DNA from 3 places in the Amphritea japonica ATCC BAA-1530 genome. Region 1 is predicted to be linked to each of the others. Evidence: predicted binding sites of a transcription regulator. Region 1 holds the regulator's gene; each other region holds the start of a gene.
What was found. Region 1 encodes sigma-54, which starts transcription at its own class of promoters, with help from an activator protein. Its sites were predicted from a motif close to TGGCACNNNNNTTGCTNT; they were not measured.

Region 1 (5,246 bases):
TGACAACAATGATTCAATCACCTTAGACGGTACAGTGTTATTACAAGACAGCCCTGACCCACAACAGGCCAATATATTGCAGACTGAATCATTGATATTTTATCCACAGAAAAATCTTGCACAAACAGATAAAAAAGTCACCATAACCAACACTACCAGCACAACCACCAGTGTTGGCATGACAATAGATACCGACAGTGGCATTCTTAAGCTGCTATCTGAAGTAACCGGAGTGCATAATGCTAATTAACGTTGTAAAGAAAAGCCTATGCGCATCTCTGCTATGCCTATCCTGTCTGGTTCAGGCCCTCCCTGAAGATGCCCGCCAGGCGATTCACATCACCGCCGACAGCGCGACCCGGAATGATAAGACAGGTATTACCATATACAGTGGCGATGTTATATTGACTCAGGGTAGTATGAAAATAACCGGCAAGTCCCTTGAACTAAGACAAACCGGAAAAGCAGTGTCCTCAATCATTGCAAAAGGCAACCTGGCACAGTTTCAACAGCGCCCGGCAGCTAACAAAGAGATAACCCATGCATACGGTAAGGTTCTTGATTACAATATCCACACGAAAGAGCTGGAAATAACGGGTCAGGCAAAAGTATCGCAAGGCACCGACAGTTTCAGCGGTAATAGAATTGTATATGATATGAAGAAGAGCACCGTTAATGCATTTGGTGACAGCAGTTCGAAAGGCGAACGGGTACAGATGATTATTCAACCCAAAGCAGCACAAGAAACTAAAGATACCAGCGAACCACCCATCGGAGAATCAAACAGCCAATGAGTCGACTTGAAGCAAGCAATCTGGCAAAGAGCTACAAAGGTCGCGCTGTTGTAAAAGATGTCTCAATTTCGATAGAAAGTGGGCAAATTGTCGGTTTACTGGGACCAAACGGTGCAGGTAAGACTACCTGTTTCTATATGATTGTCGGGCTGGTCGATGCCGACCAGGGACGAATCAGGATTGATCACCAGAATTTAACCCTGGAACCCATGCACGGCAGAGCACGAAAAGGCATAGGCTACCTACCCCAGGAAGCATCAATTTTTCGTAAACTAAGCGTCCATGATAACCTGATGGCAATCCTGGAAACCCGTAAAGAGTTAAGCCGTAGTGAAAGAAAACAGAAGCTAAACGAGCTCTTGGAAGAGTTTCACATTACTCACCTGAGCAACAGCCTGGGAATGAGTTTATCCGGGGGCGAGAGGCGTCGGGTCGAAATAGCCAGGGCTCTGGCGACTGAACCGACATTTATTTTGCTGGATGAGCCTTTTGCCGGCGTAGATCCGATCTCGGTAAGTGATATAAAACAAACCGTTAAGCATCTGCAAAACAAAGGGATCGGTGTACTGATAACCGATCACAACGTTCGTGAGACTCTGGACATCTGCGAACAGGCTTACATTGTCAGCGAAGGCTATATTCTTGCCGAAGGGTCACCAGAAGATATACTTGCGAACCAACAAGTCAGAGAAGCCTATTTAGGCGATCAGTTCCGTTTGTAACAGGCATATAAGCGACACTCTATGAAACAGGCGTTACAGCTTAAAATTGGTCAGCACCTGACCATGACCCCTCAATTGCAGCAAGCGATTCGCTTGTTGCAATTATCGACGCTTGACCTGCAACAGGAGATCCAGGAAGCACTTGAGTCCAATCCAATGCTTGAGGTAAATGAAGATGAACTCAACGTTGAAATAGCTCCGACTCAAGAGTCTTCTCAAAGTGAACAACCCATCACCGAAAACACGACAAGTGCGACAACTGAGTCAGAAGAGATCCAGGTAGCAGATGGTGACTGGAGCGAGAACATCCCTGAGGAACTATCAACTGACAGTAGCTGGGAAGATACTTACCAAACCGTATCTTCTTCATCATCATCTTCCCATGACTTTTCTGACATGGAGATGGAGTCAAACGATACTGCGGATGAAACCCTTCAGGACCACCTTTCCTGGCAGCTCAATCTCACACCGATGAGTGACGTCGATCAGCTGATCGCCACTAATATTATCGACGGTATTGATGTCGATGGATATTTAACAATTGAGCTGGACTCAATTCTCGAACACTTTCAGGCCCAGAACGAAGAGCTACTCAACAGCATCGAGTTAGATGAAGTTGAAGCGGTACTGCATCGCATACAACAGTTTGACCCACCTGGCGTAGCCGCACGTAACCTGAGTGAATGCCTGGCAATCCAGCTACGACAGTTACCGGGAGAAACAGAGTACCGGGCAGAGGCTCTGAAAATTGTCTCTCAGTATATCCACCTGCTGGGCAATCACGACTATAAGCAGTTGATGCGAAAAGCACGCATACGTGAACCTCAGTTGTTACAAGCAATCAGCCTGATTCAAACACTTAATCCTAAGCCGGGCTCCTCAATTACCAGCTCCCAATCTGAATATGTTATTCCGGATGTACTGGTCTATAAAGAGAACGACGTTTGGCAGGTACAACTAAACCCGGAAGTTGCTCCAAAATTACGGGTCAATGATAGCTATGCGGGTCTGATTCGCAGAGCGGACAACAGCCCCGACAACACCTATTTAAAGAACCACCTCCAGGAGGCTCGCTGGTTTATAAAAAGCCTCTTAAGCCGAAACGACACGCTAATGAAAGTCACCCGTGAAATCATAAAACGGCAGGAAGCATTTCTGGAGCATGGTGACGAAGCGATGCGACCAATGGTTCTACATGACATTGCAGAAGCGGTCGAAATGCACGAATCAACTATCTCGCGGGTTACCACCCAGAAGTTCATGCATACGCCAAACGGAATATTTGAGCTAAAGTATTTTTTCTCAAGTCACGTAACAACGGCCAATGGAGGCACCTGTTCTTCAACGGCAATCCGCGCACTCATTAAGAAACTGGTTGCTGCTGAAAACCCAACCAAACCTTTAAGCGATAACAAGATAGCGCTGCTCTTAGAAGAGCAAGGTATCAATGTTGCGCGCAGAACCATTGCAAAATACCGAGAGTCGCTTAATATTCCGCCTTCTAATGAACGCAAGCGTCTGGTTTAATAGCTTAATATCCATAGGAACCGGGCCATTATCCCGGCATTAAAACACTAGGAGATTACCATGCAGATCAATATCACCGGCCACCACGTTGAACTGACTGATTCCCTGAATGAATATGTTCAGAGTAAATTTGAAAAGCTCGAGCGCCACTTCGACAATATTACTAATGCACAGGTAACTTTAAGCGTTGAGAAGACTCGTCAGAAAGCAGAAGGCGATGTGCATGTTGCCGGCGGCCAGCTATTTGCCTCCGATGTGCAAGAAGATATGTATGCTGCGATTGATGGTTTGATTGACAAACTGGACCGTCAGATCATCAAACATAAAGAAAAGACACGAACTCACAAGTAAATATAACGCCATGCTAATCTCAGAATTATTAGCGCCCTCCGGAGTACTTTGTGCTCTGGAGGGGGGTAGTAAAAAACGTATACTGGAAATTGCCAGCGAGCATATCGCTGAGCTACACCCTGAACTTGACGCTGAAACAGTTTTTGCCGGTCTCATTTGCCGGGAAAGACTAGGTAGCACCGGCATTGGTGATGGCATCGCTATCCCCCACAGTCGACTCGATGCATGCGAGCACGCTACCGCTCTGCTTATTCAGCTTAAAGAGCCTATCGATTTTGACTCAATTGATAGCAAACCTGTCGACCTGTTATTCATCCTTCTGGTTCCTTCAGAAGCTTGCGATCAGCATCTGCAAACGCTGGGAAATCTGGCTGAGCTCTTCAGCCAGCCCGAGTTCCGCAATCAACTTCGCAGCGCTAACTCAGCTGAAAGTCTTTATACCGCAGTGACGGAATTCAAACAGGGCTGACACCAATGAAGCTAATCATCATCAGCGGGCGTTCTGGCTCTGGAAAGTCTACCGCCTTGCAGGCCCTTGAAGATGTTGGCTTCTATTGTATCGATAACTTGCCCGCCCCTCTGCTTCCAGGGCTTGTTAAACAGATCCTCAGCGACCCTGATCACCCGGGCCAGCTTGCTGTCAGTATTGATGCACGCAACCAGCACAGCAATCTAAAACTGTTTCCGGAGATCTTCGCGCAGCTGCGTGAAACCGGTCAGCTTGAGTGCGAAGTTCTCTATCTTGATAGTTCAGAAACCACTCTGTTGAAACGCTACAGTGCTACCCGTCGAAAGCATCCACTATCAAATGATAATCAGGGGCTGCAAGAAGCAATTAACTATGAGAAGGTCCTACTGGCACCGGTTGCCGATCTGGCGACCATCCGTATTGACACTACCCGCCTGTCTCTCTATGAGCTGCGGGACAGTATCAAACTCAGAGTTGCCAAGCGGCAGGAGCAAGAGCTTTCTCTGCAATTCGAATCATTCGGCTATAAACACGGCGTACCTTTGGATGTCGATTTCACCTTTGACGTCCGGTGCCTGCCAAATCCCTATTGGCTACCCGAATTACGAGGACTAACCGGGCAGGAAAAACCAGTCATCACTTTTCTTGAACAACAGTCTGATGTCAGGGAAATGCTAGAAGATATCACCCGTTATCTGGAAAAATGGCTACCTCGCTTTGAACAGAATAACCGCAGCTACATCACAGTAGGTATCGGCTGTACCGGTGGTCAGCATCGCTCAGTCTTTATCAGCGAACGTCTGGCTGGCCATTTTCGGACAACTATGGATAATGTCCAGATACGCCATCGTGAATTGAACTGATTAAGGGTATTTACAGATGCAGGAAAAACAGATCACTATTATTAACAAGCTTGGCCTGCACGCCCGTGCCGCCGCTAAACTGATCAATGTCACCAGCTCCTTCTCCTCTGATATACAACTCAATAAAGATGGCCGCCAGGTTGATGGCAAAAGTATTATGTCAGTAATGATGCTCGCTGCCAGCAAAGGAACCGAACTCACTATATCTACCTGTGGCGATGATGAACAACAAGCACTGGATGCTATCGAACAGTTAATAAATAACCGTTTTGATGAAGAAGAATAACCTGTACGTCTTATTCCTTTAAAAACAATCCGCTATACTACCCCACAGAAAGTACTCGCCGGCCTTATTTGATAATCCGGCAATAATTTTTATGCTACACGTCTGACCGGGGTCCGGCCATGAACGCCAACACAAACGAGAGCGAACTGGATAAGCTGAATACAGCTCTCGAAGAGGGCGCTTTCAGGCAGATCCGCTATACCCTGAATAAAACACTCCGCCCTTCTGAAGTCG
Region 2 (5,246 bases), 700 kb from region 1:
TTGGGGTCGTTCCAGAATTTTGGCTTGTCCATTGGTGGCGCTTTTGGTTGTGCTGAACCACCATCAGGCTTGTGACTTGAATTCGAAATGTCTGAGGACATTGTTAACTCCAGAAATCAGTACACAGATCCTTCTGCCGCTGCATGAAAGAAAAGAGCTGCAGAAACAAAAACGGCCGGCCTTTCGGGCCAGCCGTTCATTAGCGCTCTTAGCGCATTGGTGGAGCGTACTGCAAACCGCCCTGGTTCCATAATGCATTCAGACCACGGTCCAGCCCCAGTGGAGATCCCTTACCTACGTTGCGCTCATAAGCTTCACCGTAGTTACCCACCTGCTTAACGATCTGGTATGCCCAGTCATCAGCCAGATCCATACCTTTACCTTTAGGCCCATCCAGACCAATCAGGCGTTTAACGTTCGGATTAGTGCTTTCAGCTTTCATCTTATCGACGTTAGCAGAGGTTATCCCCAATTCCTCAGCATTCAGCATCGCATTGTGCGACCACTTCACGATGTTAAACCAGGTATCATCACCCTGACGTACAACAGGGCCTAGCGGCTCTTTCGATATAACTTCTGGCAGTGCGCCTACCGCTGAAGGATCCTGCATTCGGGTACGCAGGCCTGCTGCCTGTGAAAGGTCAGTAGTAAAGGAGTCACAACGACCACTGTCAAACGCTTGAGCAGCCTGATCATTAGTATCAAATACTACCGGAGTATAACTAATACCCTCAGCACGGAAATAGTCAGCCATGTTCAACTCAGTTGTCGTACCTGACTGTACACATACGGTCGCACCATCCAATTCTTTAACACTTTTCAGGCCCAGCTCATTTTTCACCAGGAAACCCTGACCGTCATAATAGTTCACACCCGCAAAGTTAATACCCAGTTGAGTATCACGGGTCTGAGTCCAGGTGGTCACTCGGGACAGAACATCAATCTCACCAGATACCAGTGCGGTGAAACGCTCTTTAGCGTTCAAAGGAACAAACTTAACTTTAGATGCATCGCCCAGCACGGCAGCAGCGACAGCCCGGCACAAATCAACGTCCAGCCCTTTCCAGTTACCTTTATCATCAGGTACCGAAAAACCCGGCACACCACTAGTTACACCACACTGAACTGCGCCACGCTCCTTCACAGTTTCTAAAGTACCAGCCATTGCAGTACCTGTCATAGCAACCATCAAGGTGGCAGCAGAAATCAGGGTTTTCTTCATTGGATGCTTCCTCACTTTGTAACGTATTAAAGAATATTCAAAACAGGGCTGTATTCATCAGCATTGCTATAAGCTTTTGCTCTGCAAAGAGCGTTCCACTTCTTTATTCTTTTAATGCATAGAGTTAACTTTCAGTCATTCAGTTTAGCAACTGTTTTGATTCTGTACAGAAAGTCGCTGAACATCAGATATGTAACGCTTTAATAATGTTGAAATATTTTTATAAATGAACTGTCAAAATCGCCCGAAATTAATGACGTTTTCGGTCAGGCACTTTTCGACGCACCAAAAAAAACCACCCAAAAGGGTGGCTTCGATGTTTTTGATCAACAACAGCGCGTTACTGCGCTGGATTAATCTCTAGCAACTCAACTTCAAATACCAGGGTTTCGTTAGGCCCGATAGCCTCACCCATACCGCCAGGCCCATAAGCTAACTCAGCAGGAAGTACTAAACGCGCCTTACCACCCACTTTCATCAGCTGCAGCCCTTCTGTCCAGCCAGGAATAACGCCATTTAACGGAAAGGAAACCGGCTCGCCACGACTATAAGAGCTATCAAAATCAGTACCATTGATCAGCGATCCCCGATAATGTACTTTTACGGTATCTTCTGCCGCCGGACTGGCACCTTCACCGGCAGTCATCACTTCATACTGAAGCCCGGATTCAGTGGTCACAACACCCTCTTTTTTTCCATTCTCGGCCATAAACGCCTGACCTTTAGTCAGGTTCTCTTCAGCCATCTTGGTTAGAGCGGCTTGCTGTTCTTCAACCTTTTTCTTTTGAAAAGCCATCATTGTTGCTTCAACTTCTTCCGGCTTCAGCAGTGGTTCCGCACCCGAATATACCGTTTCAACAGCACGACGCAGTGCGTCTACATCCAGCTCTTCCACATCGGCCTTAAGGCGCTCGCCCAGCATGAGACCCAAGCTATAGCCCAGCTTTTGCTGATCAGTCTCGAGGGTGTAGGGCTTCTCAACCGGAGCTGCCGGTTCTTTTTCAGCTCCACAGCCAACCAATACAATACTTGCAACGGCCACGGCCACCAGCGTCTTTTTCATTGTCATTCCTTTAATCCAAGAGTCAGTTATCAGCGTTTAGTAATCCATTAAACTGAAAAGTTCCGTTAAATACTACCGTTCGACGAGGCTTTATCGCTTAAATGACCTAATAAAGTCTGTAGCTCTCCGCTCACCTCTGGCTCAACTTCCGCTATAGAACAAAGGTTTCGATAGCCTAAGCCTGCCAGTTGTACTGCGCTGGGGCAGTATCTCTTTAGCGCAAATAGTAACCCAATTTCAACTTTCTCTGCTGATAGTTCGGCTATTTTCAGTTGCTGATAACAGCGATCTTCATCCATTGACTGCTTTGACTTCCGTAGCTGATAACGCAACATCCGTAAGGGTTCCAGCAGCTCTAAACGCCACTTTTTAGCTTCTGTATCGTCCAGCCCTGCAGGTAAAGTCCTCCTCTGTTCAGCCAACCAAAGAGCAAACAGTAGACGGTTTACACTCAATTGATGGACATTTTGCAACGTCAGGCAAAGTTCGGCTGTTTCCCGGTCCGAATAAACCTTTACGGCATAACTCCAAAGCTCATTATCTTCAATCATCTATGCTAAAATCCGCCGCCATGATTCAGTTAAACCAGCTTAGCTTACAACGTGGACACATGCGCCTGCTAGACAGAGCGCAATTAACGATCCACGCCAACCAGAAAGTCGGCATTGTCGGCGCCAATGGCGTTGGCAAATCTTCTTTGTTTAAACTCATCTTAGGACAACTGCAGCCCGATGAAGGCGATTTGCAGCTACCTGGCAATCTGACCATTGCCCATATGGCTCAAGAGGTCGGTGACAGCAATCAACGCGCCATAGATTATGTCCTCGATGGTGATCAGCGACTACGCAGCATTCAGCAAGCCCTGGAAAACGCGGAACAGTCCGGAAATCATCACCGTATTGGCGAGCTACATGCCCAGCTGGATGCGGTGAATGGTTACAGCGCCGAAGCCCGTGCTCATCAGTTACTCAATGGACTGAGTTTCACTACGCCCGATGCAGAGCGACCGGTCAATACTTTTTCGGGCGGTTGGCGTATTCGCCTTAATCTGGCCCAGGCGCTCATGAGCCACTCTGACATTCTGTTGTTGGATGAACCCACCAACCACCTGGATCTGGATGCAACCATCTGGCTGGAACAGTGGTTGCGCAACTATCAGGGCACCCTGCTGCTGATTTCCCACGACAGGGATTTCCTGGATGCGGTGAGCACACATATCGTGCATATGTTTCAGCAGAAAACAGAGCTCTATAAAGGTGGCTACAGCGATTTTGAAAAGCGCAGAGCCGAGCGACTGGCTCAACAACAGTCACAGTTTGAAAAGCAACAGGTCAGAATTGCTGAGATCGAGAATTTTGTTAGACGATTTAAAGCTAAAGCGACCAAGGCAAAGCAGGCCCAAAGCCGGGTTAAAGAACTTGAGCGGATGGAACTGATCGCACCAGCCCATATCGACAGTCCGTTCAGCTTCTCGTTTCAATCATCGGATAAGATATCCTTCCCCTTGTTGAGCCTGGATGATTGCGCATTGGGCTATGAACAGCCGATACTCAGCAACGTAAAACTGACACTTTCTCCTGGCGACCGGATCGGCCTTCTGGGGCCTAACGGCGCGGGCAAATCGACCCTGATAAAGTCTTTGACCCAGGATCTACCGCTGGTTAACGGACTATATAAAGCGGGTGAGCATCTGAAGATAGGTTACTTTGCTCAGCATCAACTAGAAGCATTGGATCTTGAGGCATCTCCCGCTTTGCATATCCAACGCATCTCCCCTAAAGCCAGCGATCAAGAGATCAGAAATTACCTGGGTAGCTTTGACTTCAATGGCGACCGGGCACTGGAGCCAGTCAAACTGTTCTCCGGCGGTGAAAAAGCTCGGGTTGCATTAGCGCTTATCGCCTGGCAGCGCCCGAATTTACTGCTACTGGATGAGCCAACTAACCACCTGGATCTCGAAGTCAGGCATGCACTGACACTGGCGTTACAAAGTTTTGAAGGCGCGCTTATTTTAGTGTCCCACGACCGTCACCTACTGCGTAATACCGTTGACCAGTTTATGTTGGTAGCCCATGGCAGCGTTGCACCTTTTGACGGTGATATGGATGACTACCAGCAATGGCTGGCCAGTCAGCGGCGGGGACAAAATCAGGCCACCGAGGCTCCGCGAGAAAACCGCTCATTGAGTGCTGCAGACAAAAAAGAACAAAAACGCCTTGAAGCTGAGCGCCGCAAAGCCCTTCGTCCACTGAAAAACTCAGTAGATAAACTGGAAGCGGCGCTGGATAAGACCACCACACAGTTACAACAGCTGGAAAGCCAGTTGGCAGATAATAGTCTTTACGAAGATGCGAATAAGGAAAAACTCAAACTACTGCTGCAGCAGCAAGGCGAACTGCAGCAAAAGTCTGACGAAATAGAAACGGACTGGTTAGAGAAACTAGAAGAGTTAGAGCTACTGGAAAATGAAACAACGATCTGACCAATCGTTGTTTTATTCTATCGACGAGCGCCTCTGTGAGAAGCCTGACTAGGCATGCATGATGGTATGCACCAGTGAATCTAACTCCACCCGGCTTTCCTGCACGTCTTCCAATACCGCATCAACATCGGCCTGTGTCAGCTGAAGCTCAGCAAGAATCCTGTCAGGGACTAATTCAATCGGCCCGTCGGCCATCTCCCGGGCACGTAAGCCACGACTCGCTACATGTAGTACCTTAGCTTCATGACTGGCAAGCCCCTCGTAAGCTAAGTCGTTGTGATGGCGTACCGCTTCAACGACAACTTCAGGTAATCCCCAGTTATCCAACAACCAACCACCGACCTGCTCCCGGGTCACATTCAGCACCTGTTTTTCAACAAATTCCAGAGCCATATGCGGATTAGCTTCGATATAGCGTGATAACAGTGAAAAGTGTGGAGGAAACAGATGAGCCAGCACCAGATAGCCGAAATTTTGCA
Region 3 (5,246 bases), 1.4 Mb from region 1:
GCTCATAATTCTGGTTTGATCGCTTCTGGTTTTGCTTCAGAGATGATGTACCGCATGCCAAATCAACCCAGTATCGATGGAAATACCGTCAACGTACAGGAAGAGATGGCTCGGTACACTGAGAATGCGGTTGATTATCAGGCATCGTTCCAGTTCCTGAATAAAAAGTTTAAAGGCTTAAGTAACGCGATTAAGGGTGAGTAATTATGTCTCTGGGTAATGTTTTTGATATTGCTGGTTCCGCGATGAGCGCTCAAAGTGTGCGCTTGAACACGACTGCCAGCAATATGGCGAATGCTGAGAGCGTGAGTAGTAGTGAAGGTGAAACCTATCGTGCACGTAAGCCTGTTTTTGAATTGAAACAGATGGAAAACCTCCAGCCAGGTAGTGTGCCTTTGGGTGTGCAGGCGGGCCAGGGCGTTAATGTAGCGGGTATTGTTGAAAGCGATGCGCCGTTGCGACAGGAGTATAACCCGGACCATCCGATGGCGGATGAAAAGGGATATGTGTACTACCCCAATGTAAATGTTGTTGAAGAGATGGCGGATATGATCTCAGCGTCGCGCTCTTTTCAGATTAATGCTGAGATTATGAATACTGCAAAACAGATGATGCAGCGAGCACTGACTCTGGGTCAGTAAGCCCTGAGAGTGTTTGATATGAGGTGTATGTTATGAGTGTTGATAACGTCAACAATACACAATCGGTCTTTGACCAGATTAATGCCAAGAATAATGCGGGATCTACCTCATCTTCTGCTGACAGTAGCAGTGGTGCAGATAGTGAAATGTTTATGAAGCTGATGATTGCGCAGCTTCAAAATCAGGACCCGACTAGTCCGGCAGATACGACTGACTTTATGCAGCAAATTTCTAGCATGAGTACGGTTGAAAGTATCAATAAACTAAATAGCACGGTTGAAGATATGTCGTCTTCACTTCTGTCGAGCCAGGCCGCCTTACAAGCGTCTTCGTTGGTGGGGCAGACTGTATATGCCAAGACTGATCAGGCGGTTGTCGGTGAGTCCAAAGAGATCAGCGGTGTGATTGAATTACCCGTGAGTTCTCCGGATGTACGGGTGACGATCTATGATGCCAATGGCGACAAAGTTGAACAATTTAGTATGGGCGCTCAAAACGTGGGCGATCATAACTTTAAATGGAATGCCGGCGACCGCCCTGAAGGCAGTTACCGTGTGGTAGCTGAAGCTCAGGTTGATGGTGAATATCAGCTGGCAGCAAGTTACATAGGTTACAACGTAAATAGCGTTACTTTGGGACAAAACGGCATCGGTATGAAAGTGAATACCGAGGCGGGTGCAGTGTCGCTAAGTGATATTAAACAGATAGGGTAAAGCGAGGAGAACACCATGGCGGGTTTTAATACTGCTATTACCGGTTTGAAGGCAGCAACAACTGATCTTGATGTGACCGGTAACAACATTGCCAACTCCAGTACGGTGGGTTTTAAGGCTTCTCGTACCGAGTTTGGCGATATTTATACGTCGGCGGTTGTCGGTGCTGGATCAAGTAATGTTCCGGGTTCCGGTGTTACGGTAACCGATATTGCCCAGGACTTTGCTGCGGGTACAACAGAGTTTACCAATAGCAACCTGGACCTGGCGATCGATGGGGCGGGTTTCTTTCAATTGGCGGACGATCAGGGTGGTTTGACCTACACGCGTGCCGGTGCATTTGAACTCGATAAAGATGGCTTTATTGTTAATAAAACCGGTCAGTATCTGCGAGGGTATCCGGTTGTAAATGATATTGAGCTGCCGCTGGGTAATCTGTCTGTTAGCGAAAAAGAGAGTAGTCCTCAGGCTACTTATACGATGGACCTTTCAGTGAATATTGATTCACGTAAGGATGCCAATGAGCTGCAGTCACTCTACGATAAAGATATTCCAGGCTCGTATACGTATTCGACCACGATGGAGCGAATAGATGCCCTGGGTGATAGCTCTGCAATAAAGTATAACTATGTTGAGCAGCGTCCGGTTAAAGAAACTCACACCTATGATTATGCAGGTGCTGGTGCCTTTCAGGTCTCAGGTGTAACGCTTAATACGGCAGACTTTACCGGTGCAGGCGGTACTCTGGATGACGCGGTTCTGTCAACGTTGCAATCTGCAGACGGCCGCGTTTTTGATGTGGTTCTTGATCAGCCATCGGCAGGCAAGATTCAGGTTATCTTTAAGTCTGACTCAACTCAGTACGGTGATCTGGTGACCGCTGATGGTGGTGTTGCGTTAACCAATGAAGAAGTCACGGAGTTGACGGCTGGCGAGCAACATTATTTTAACTTCACCGGTGCAACGTCCTCGACACTCTTTGGTGGTGCTAATGCTGTTCTTGAGTTGAGTGTTTCTGGTGTGACTATCTCAATTGATACCGGTACAAGCGGTATTACCGCGCAGGATATTGTCAACGAAGTTAATGCTCAGCGCACTACTATTTCTAATACGAATAGTAATATTGAATCTTTCTCCCTGGACCTGTCTACCGGCTCCCCTCGTATGCTGGTGAATTATCGTGCAGAGGGTGGTGATATTTCGAATACGACGTTGGCAATGCAAGTACTTTCCGGTCCGATAAATCCATTTTCGGGTGTAGCGGTACCGGGCGGTGGCACCGGCACATTAACACCTGATCTGGCAGTTGATGGTGATAATAGCTACGAAGGGACTTATCGATTGTATGCTTATCTTCTAGATCCTGAAGATAGCGAAAAAGATCAATTGTTGGTTATCGGTAAAAATCCTGATCCAGGTGAGGCGGGCTCTCTTCCTGAGAAAGGCCCTATCCTGATGAAGTTTAATGATCTGGACGGTAATATTACCGAGATTAATGGTCAGACAGTTACCAGTACGCTGGCTATCCCGCAGCTTACCGTGCAGGGATTTAATGAAAACGATCAGATTCTGGCGAATAATACCGACTCACAGAGTGTTATTAAGCTTGATCTGACCAATACTACCCAGTTTGCGTCGGATTCAATTAAGAAGTCTTCAGCGCAAAACGGATACCCGAAAGGCGATTTGATCGGTGTGAGTTTCGGTCTGAACGGCGAGATGGTAGCGAGCTTTAGTAACGGTCAAAACCAGACCCTAGGTGTTGTTGCGGTTGCTACCTTCGAAAATCAGGCAGGCTTGCAGCCGGTGGGTGATACCCAGTGGGCCGCATCGTTAAGTTCGGGTAACGCGATCCCTAACCCTCCAGGTACGGGTCTTAATGGTACTTTGCGTTCTGGTGCTTTAGAGCAGTCTAACGTTGATTTGTCAGAGCAGTTGGTAAAGCTGATTGAAGCGCAGCGTAACTTCCAGGCGAACTCTAAAACGCTGGAGACCTTGAATACTGTGACTCAGGCGATTTTGCAGATCTGATCAAGTATTACTCTCAAGTAACAGAAAAAGGCGACTTCGGTCGCCTTTTTTTATGTCTGTGTGATTTGTTGGCACAACCATTGCATTTTACCTGATAGAGAATTTAAACCACTAAAGCGGCAATGTCTGACCGTTTTAGCGTGAAGGCGGCAAGCGGGGAATCCAATGGATAAAGTGTTGTATCTGGCAATGAGTGGGGCGCGGGAAACCATGCGCTCTCAGCAAGCCCACGCCAACAACCTGGCGAATGCGACAACCACCGGTTTTAAAGCAGACTTTGCTCAAGCGCGGGCGATGCAGGTTTATGGTGAAGGTCATGAGTCCCGTGTTTATGCAATGGCAGAGCGACCAGCGACTAATACGGCCAGCGGAACACTGATGCAGACAGGCCGTTCACTCGATGTAGCGGTGGATGGCGATGGTTGGCTGGCGGTCATTGATGCCAATGGTAATGAAGCTTATACCCGGCAGGGAGAGTTACAGGTAAATCAGTTCAATCAATTGGTAACGGGCTCTGGTGCACGTGTCATGGGCAATGGCGGGATACCCATTACATTGCCGCCTTTTGAAAAGTTAGATATTGGTGGTGATGGCACCATTACCATAAAACCCTTGGGTGCTGGTGCGTCTGAACTGGCTATTCTGGACCGGATCAAACTCGTTAAGCCTGAATCCGGGGAGCTGTTTAAAAGTACCGATGGCCTTATGCATACCGGCAATAATCAGCCGTTATTGCCGGATGCAGGGGTGAAGCTTCGTTCCGGTTTTGTTGAATCAAGCAATGTGAGCTCTGTAACTGAGCTGACCTCAATTATCGATCTGGCGCGTCAATTCGAAATGCATGTGAAGATGATGAAGACGGCTGAAGAGAACTCCTCTGCTGCTGCGCGTATTTTATCGCTTCAGTAACAGAATAATAATGAATATTAAGGGTGGAGAATAGTTATGCATGGAGCCCTCTTTGTAGCAAAAACAGGCTTAAGTGCGCAGGACACGTCCCTGAAGGTTATATCGAATAACCTGGCTAACGTTAGTACGGTTGGCTTCAAAAAAGACCGGGTGGTGTTTGAAGATCTGATGTATCAGATCCAGCGTCAGCCCGGTGCTCAGTCGGCAGAAGAGTCACAGCTCCCCTCAGGGTTGCAGCTTGGATCGGGTGTCAGGGTAGCCGGTACGCAAAAGCTGTTTCAGGAAGGAGAGATGCAAACCACCGGGGAGGCATTTGATATTGCTATCGCTGGTCGGGGATTCTGGCAAGTCACACTGCCTAATGGGGATACCGGCTATACCCGTCAGGGTCAGTTTCAGCTGAATTCGGACAATGAAATAGTTACTTCCGAAGGCTACCTGCTCGATCCGGGCTTAACCTTGCCTGCAGAAGTGCAGTCGATGACTGTTGGCGTTGACGGCATTGTCAGTGTGATAGTGCAGGGGAGTGCCGCACCACAGCAAGTGGGGCAACTCCAGTTAGCGGACTTTGTTAACCCTCAGGGATTACAGGCTTATGGTCAGAATCTGTATCTTGAGACTGCTGCGAGTGGTACGCCTACGCTGGCAAATCCTGGTGAGGGCGGAACGGGTCAACTGCGTCAGGGGATGTTAGAGGGCTCTAACGTTAATGCGGTAGAAGAGCTGGTTAATATGATTACAACGCAACGTGCTTATGAGATGAACTCAAAAGTGATCTCAACTGCAGACCAGATGTTGTCCTACGTGACACAGAATCTGTAAGCCTGAGTTGAGGAGGTAAGTGATGAAACGACTGTTAACTATACTCACTGCAATTCTGGTTCTGGAGGGCTGCGTCAGTGCTCCGCCTAAGCCAGATAGCCCGCATTTTGCACCGGTTCGCCCGCAGGCA

Region 2: a site for sigma-54 is predicted at 1,303-1,320, ahead of AMJAP_RS17230 (amino acid ABC transporter substrate-binding protein). Genes of this name have one in related genera too.
Region 3: a site for sigma-54 is predicted at 3,455-3,472, ahead of flgF (flagellar basal-body rod protein FlgF). Genes of this name have one in related genera too.

What each region holds. Positions count from the first base shown of each region.
Region 1 covers NZ_AP014545.1:3,032,584-3,037,829, forward strand. Annotated here, with positions in the region: gene lptC (LPS export ABC transporter periplasmic protein LptC) at 1-250, shown strand, start outside; gene lptA (lipopolysaccharide transport periplasmic protein LptA) at 240-794, shown strand; gene lptB (LPS export ABC transporter ATP-binding protein) at 791-1,516, shown strand; gene AMJAP_RS14030 (RNA polymerase factor sigma-54) at 1,538-3,043, shown strand; gene hpf (ribosome hibernation-promoting factor, HPF/YfiA family) at 3,104-3,394, shown strand; gene ptsN (PTS IIA-like nitrogen regulatory protein PtsN) at 3,405-3,863, shown strand; gene rapZ (RNase adapter RapZ) at 3,869-4,726, shown strand; gene AMJAP_RS14050 (HPr family phosphocarrier protein) at 4,743-5,012, shown strand; gene mgtE (magnesium transporter) at 5,132-5,246, shown strand, end outside.
Region 2 covers NZ_AP014545.1:3,730,509-3,735,754, forward strand. Annotated here, with positions in the region: gene AMJAP_RS17225 (amino acid ABC transporter permease) at 1-101, opposite strand, end outside; gene AMJAP_RS17230 (amino acid ABC transporter substrate-binding protein) at 209-1,222, opposite strand; gene AMJAP_RS17235 (FKBP-type peptidyl-prolyl cis-trans isomerase) at 1,563-2,285, opposite strand; gene AMJAP_RS17240 (TIGR02444 family protein) at 2,351-2,836, opposite strand; gene AMJAP_RS17245 (ATP-binding cassette domain-containing protein) at 2,857-4,767, shown strand; gene AMJAP_RS17250 (HDOD domain-containing protein) at 4,816-5,246, opposite strand, start outside.
Region 3 covers NZ_AP014545.1:612,239-617,484, forward strand. Annotated here, with positions in the region: gene flgB (flagellar basal body rod protein FlgB) at 1-204, shown strand, start outside; gene flgC (flagellar basal body rod protein FlgC) at 207-641, shown strand; gene AMJAP_RS02850 (flagellar hook capping FlgD N-terminal domain-containing protein) at 674-1,354, shown strand; gene AMJAP_RS02855 (flagellar hook-basal body complex protein) at 1,370-3,385, shown strand; gene flgF (flagellar basal-body rod protein FlgF) at 3,551-4,294, shown strand; gene flgG (flagellar basal-body rod protein FlgG) at 4,331-5,116, shown strand; gene flgH (flagellar basal body L-ring protein FlgH) at 5,139-5,246, shown strand, end outside.